Parabacteroides timonensis: one gene and its partner. Each later gene encodes a partner of the first gene's protein in a complex. Links are inferred from orthologs where the notes say so. Each region holds a gene or a part of one and is shown on either strand. Other genes may lie near its edges.

Region 1 (3,027 bases):
GCTTGCTGGAAATTAATTTTGGGCATGGTCGAAATCAATTTTGAGCTAGCCCAAAATTAAATTGAGGCATGCCCAAAAGAATAAAAATCCGGGAGTAATCAGTTAAAATATCCTGACCTATGAACTACTTCCTCTGCACTTTTGTTCTAGTCTCGAAGCAAAAAAGGTGATAAAGATAGTCATCCTGTCAGTCAGGTCAGTCTATCTAACTGTCGTGTTATGCAAATTTGTCAGTCTTTTCCCTGCCAATTATTTTGGCACAGATTTCGTATAGAAGTAAACGTGAATTAGAAATACACATATAAACATAACATTATTAACAATTAAAAAATATATCAAAGATGAACATTAGACCATTAGCAGACAGAGTGCTTATCAAGCCGGCTGCAGCAGAAGAAAAGACACTTGGCGGAATCATTATCCCTGATTCAGCAAAAGAAAAACCTTTAAAAGGTGAAGTTGTTGCCGTAGGTAACGGAACAAAGGATGAAGAAATGGTTGTGAAGAGTGGCGATACTGTACTGTACGGAAAGTATGCAGGAACAGAAATCGAACTGGACGGTGAAAAGTATTTGATCATGCGTCAGTCTGATATCTTAGCTATTATCTAATTCATTAACGGACAATAAAAAAATAATATAATCATGGCAAAAGAAATTAAGTACGATATGGATGCCCGCGACCTTTTGAAGAAAGGCGTGGACGAACTGGCAAATGCAGTAAAAGTAACATTAGGCCCGAAAGGTCGTAACGTGATCATCGAAAAGAAATTCGGTGCTCCTCACATTACAAAAGACGGTGTAACGGTTGCCAAAGAAGTTGAATTGGCTTGCCCGTTCGAAAACATGGGTGCTCAGTTGGTTAAAGAAGTGGCTTCAAAGACTAACGACAATGCAGGTGACGGTACGACTACTGCTACTGTATTGGCACAATCCATCATCGGCGTTGGTTTGAAGAACGTTACAGCAGGTGCTAACCCAATGGACCTGAAACGCGGTATCGACAAAGCTGTTGCCAAAGTGGTTGAAAAGATCGCTGACCAGGCTGAAGAAGTAGGCGACCAGTTCGAAAAGATCGAACACGTAGCTAAAATCTCTGCCAACGGTGACGAAACGATCGGTAAACTGATTGCTGAAGCTATGCAGAAAGTGAAGAAAGAAGGCGTTATCACAGTGGAAGAAGCTAAAGGTACTGAAACTACAGTAGACGTAGTGGAAGGTATGCAGTTCGACCGTGGTTATATCTCTCCGTACTTCGTAACAAATACAGAAAAGATGGAATGTGAGATGGAAAATCCGTATATCCTGATCTACGACAAGAAGATCTCTGTATTGAAAGACTTGCTTCCTATCCTTGAACCGGCTGTTCAGAGCGGACGTCCTCTGTTGATCATCGCTGAAGATATCGACAGTGAAGCATTGGCAACATTGGTTGTGAACCGTCTGCGTGGTTCTCTGAAGATCTGTGCTGTGAAGGCTCCGGGCTTCGGTGACCGTCGTAAAGCTATGTTGGAAGATATCGCTGTATTGACAGGTGGTGTTGTTATCTCCGAAGAAAAAGGTTTGAAGCTGGAAGGTGCTACAATGGACATGTTGGGTACTGCTGAAAAGGTTACTGTAGACAAAGATACTACTATCATTGTTAACGGTGCAGGCGACAAAGCTGCTATCCAGGCTCGTATCGGTCAGATCAAGACTCAGATCGAAAACACTACTTCCGATTACGATAAAGAAAAACTGCAGGAACGTCTGGCTAAGATGGCAGGTGGTGTAGCTGTTCTTTATGTAGGTGCTCCTTCTGAAGTGGAAATGAAAGAAAAGAAAGACCGTGTTGACGATGCTTTGCATGCAACCCGCGCTGCTATCGAAGAAGGTACAGTTCCTGGTGGTGGTGTAGCTTACATCCGTGCTATCGAAGCATTGGAGGGTCTGAAGGGTGAAAACGAAGACGAAACAACAGGTATCGAAATCGTTAAACGTGCTATCGAAGAACCGTTGCGTCAGATCGTTGCTAATGCAGGTAAAGAAGGTGCCGTTATTGTTCAGAAAGTAAAAGAAGGTAAAGGTGACTTCGGTTACAATGCTCGTACAGACAAATATGAAAACCTGTGTGCAGTAGGTGTAATCGACCCGGCTAAGGTGACTCGTGTTGCTTTGGAAAATGCAGCTTCTATTGCTGGTATGTTCCTGACAACAGAATGTGTGATCGCAGAGAAGAAAGAAGATACTCCTGCTATGCCTCCGATGAACCCAGGTATGGGCGGAATGGGTGGCATGATGTAATCTCTTCCCATAAGATAAATTATAAACGGCTGCTTCCGAAAAAAGGAAGTGGCCGTTTTTTTATTATATTTGTCGCGGTTTACATATATAATAATGTATAGTGATAAAGATTAAAGAAGGATTTAAAGGAGAACGTTTTGTCTCTTTGCCGGACGAATTGCTGGAGGCTTATAGCCGGGAACCGCTTATCGGTAATTTATATGTCCGTAAGATCGGTTTCTTTCCCCGGGTGAAGTACCATTATGTACAGAAAGACCAGGGATGTAGTTATGCTATGCTTATCTATTGTATAGAAGGGGAGGGCTGGTATACCATTCATGGGAAGACTTATCCGGTGAAGCAGAACCAATACATCATTATACCTCCGAATGTACCGTATTCCTTTGGTTCTTCCGAACATAATCCCTGGACGATATACTGGGTTCATTTCATGGGGAGACTTGGCCGGGAGTTTCTACCGTCTACACCGGTGCCGGGCATAATCCTGCCGGGCGAATATTCCCGCCTGCAAGACCGTGTACAATTGTTTGAAGAGATATACAGTTGCTTCTCGATGGGATATATTAAAGAATATATGGTTTATTCGTCGATGTGCCTATATATGTTCCTTACCTCTTTTTTGTATTTGGAGCAGTATCGTTATATTAATTTACCTAATCATAAGGAATACTCTTTTGCTTCCCGTGTGATCCATTACATGAATGAACATGTGGAGCGTAACCTGACTTTGGATCAGCTGGCGGCT
Region 2 (2,891 bases), on another replicon or contig:
TTGGAGCTGCTGAAAGCAACCCAGCAGATCGAACTGGAAATGGGACGAACGCAGAAGAGTAACGGAGCATATCACGACCGTATTATCGATGTCGATATATTGCTGTATGACGATCTTATTCTACAGACTCCGGAATTGACCTTGCCGCATCCCCTAATGCATGAGCGTCTGTTTGTAATGGAGCCGTTGGCGGAGATTGCCCCTAACGTGATCCATCCGGTATTTAAGAAGTCGGTAATCTCTCTTATGTAAGTGCAACATTTTGTGCTTTCTTTCTGTTTTTCAAATGAACGAATAAAAATAAAACAATGAACGATATAGAAAAAATCCTGACAGGTGGCGGTATGGTCTTCAAGAAAAAAGCCACTGAAGAAAATACCGGAGAAAGGAAAATCAAATATTCTGATTTTCTGAAAGGTACTCATAAATCGGGTTCGGCCAAGATGAAAGCTGAATACAAGTATAAAAAAGCACTTCGTAACACAAAGAAGAAAAAATAATTTTCAATTTTCAATTTTTATTTTTCAATTATTTTGTATCTTTGCAACCGAATTGATGTGGATAGATTTGTATTGCTTGCAACCACAGGAAAAAATGCTAAAAACAAGATACTTTTCTTAGCCGTTCGGCATATATGATCCTTCCGTTATCAATTCATTATTAATAATCACTTGTCAGTGCCAGGTTCAGTCTATGGTTTTTATAACTGTCAACTGTCACTTGTCATCTGTCAACTAATTTCAAAGTAATGAGTTATTTATTCACCTCCGAATCGGTGTCCGAAGGGCACCCCGATAAAGTAGCCGATCAGATATCGGATGCTTTGCTGGATGAGTTTCTTGCTTATGACAAGAACTCGAAAGTTGCTTGCGAAACCCTTGTTACAACCGGACAGGTTGTCTTGGCTGGAGAAGTTAAATCAAGTGCTTATGTAGATGTGCAGGATGTAGCACGCAACGTGATCGAAAAGATTGGTTACACCAAGAGTGAATACCAGTTCGAAGCAAAATCATGCGGTGTGTTTTCGTCTATCCACGAACAGAGTGGAGATATTAACCGTGGTGTTGAACGCGAAGACCCTTATAACCAGGGAGCAGGCGACCAGGGTATGATGTTTGGCTATGCTACGAATGAAACTGAGAATTACATGCCTCTGGCGCTGGATCTTTCACACAGCTTGTTGTGGGAACTGGCAAAGATACGTAAGAATGAAAACGACCTGATGCCTTACCTCCGTCCGGATGCAAAGAGCCAGGTAACTATTGAATACGATGACAACGGTAAGCCGTTACGCATCGATACGATCGTTGTATCTACCCAACATGACGAATTTATCGGCCCGAAAGGCATCAGCCAGGAAGAAGCCGATATCGCCATGCAAAAGAAGATTGCAGCAGATGTAAAGAACATCCTGGTACCTCGTGTAAAGGCGCAGTATCCGGCCCACGTACAGGCTTTGTTCAACGATGATATCATTTATCATGTGAATCCGACCGGCAAGTTCGTGATCGGTGGCCCTCACGGTGATACAGGCCTGACCGGCCGTAAGATCATTGTGGATACGTATGGTGGCAAAGGTGCTCACGGTGGTGGTGCATTCTCCGGTAAAGACCCCTCAAAGGTAGACCGCTCGGCCGCTTATGCAGCTCGTCATATCGCTAAGAACCTGGTTGCAGCCGGTGTAGCCGACGAAATGCTGGTACAGGTATCTTATGCAATTGGTGTAGCCAAACCGATGAATATTTTTGTAAATACCTTCGGTCGCTCCAATGTCAAGTTTACCGACGGTGAGATTGCAGAAAAGATCTGGAACATTTTCGATATGCGTCCGAAAGCAATCGAAGAACGTCTGAAACTACGTAACCCGATCTATCTGGAAACAGCCTCTTACGGTCATATGGGACGTAAACCGGAAACAGTGACAAAAACATTCACCTCCCGTTACAACCCGAAGCCGACTGTTTGCGAAGTAGAGTTGTTTACATGGGAAAAACTGGATTATGTGGATAAAGTAAAAGAAGCATTCGGAATTTGATCTCCGGAATAAGTATAGGAAGGCGGTTATTGCATATTGTTGCAATAATCGCCTTTTTTCGTGTAATAACCAATAATTAAATGGTTTATGGAGGTTAATTGAATTATATTTTCATATATTTGGCTCCTAAGTAATCTCTAAATCTAAATCGTATGCGTAGAATTATTCAGCTTCTTTCGCTGGCCGTAATTATTTTACTGACCGCAGCCTGTAAAGAGACTTCCCCGTTTAAGTACGAGTCAGTCCCGAATGACCCCATGAAAGCACGTATCTATACGCTGGATAACGGCTTGAAAGTGTATTTGACCGTAAACAAAGAGACACCGCGTATCCAGACTTATATCGCTGTTAGGGTTGGCGGGAAGAATGACCCGGCTGAAACGACCGGGTTGGCACATTATTTTGAACATCTGATGTTCAAAGGTACTCAGAAGTTCGGTACTCAGAATTACGAACAGGAAAAACCGATGCTGGATGAAATCGAACAACTGTTTGAAGTATACCGGAAGACGACCGATGAAGCTGAACGGAAAGCTATTTATCATCAGATAGACAGCATTTCTTATGAAGCGTCGAAATATGCTATTCCGAACGAATACGATAAGCTGATGTCTGCTATCGGAGCGAACGGTACAAATGCCTATACGGGCTTCGATATGACTGTTTATACCGAAGATATCCCTTCCAACCAGATCGATAACTGGGCAAAAATCCAGGCAGACCGTTTTGAAAATAATGTGATTCGTGGTTTTCATACCGAGTTGGAGACAGTTTACGAAGAAAAGAACATGTCTTTGACCAGTGACGGACGTAAAGTCTATGAAGCCGTTTTAAATGCTCTTTTCCCGGATCATCC

Evidence for each region. Proteins that work in one complex are often made in the same cells at the same time.
Region 2: the proteins of groL (region 1) and metK are in contact, whole or in part, in a cryo-EM structure (PDB 8P4O), measured with the Escherichia coli proteins. The link is inferred for Parabacteroides timonensis from one-to-one orthologs.

The regions. Positions count from the first base shown.
Region 1 is NZ_LT669940.1:901,085-904,111, forward strand. Bases 15-2,963 are described here. They hold groL (chaperonin GroEL), read left to right. Parts: upstream 15-644; coding sequence 645-2,282; downstream 2,283-2,963. Other genes in these bases: BQ7394_RS04225 (co-chaperone GroES), read left to right, coding at 342-611; BQ7394_RS04235 (AraC family transcriptional regulator), read left to right, coding at 2,383-2,963. Outside these bases: more of BQ7394_RS04235, read left to right, coding at 2,964-3,027.
Region 2 is NZ_LT669941.1:2,894,496-2,897,386, reverse strand. What follows is about bases 79-2,891. They hold metK (methionine adenosyltransferase), read left to right. Parts: upstream 79-748; coding sequence 749-2,035; downstream 2,036-2,891. Other genes in these bases: BQ7394_RS19300 (M16 family metallopeptidase), read left to right, coding at 2,188-2,891; BQ7394_RS19310 (hypothetical protein), read left to right, coding at 309-500; folK (2-amino-4-hydroxy-6-hydroxymethyldihydropteridine diphosphokinase), read left to right, coding at 79-252. Also shown: more of folK, read left to right, coding at 1-78. UniProt on the Escherichia coli protein: Catalyzes the formation of S-adenosylmethionine (AdoMet) from methionine and ATP.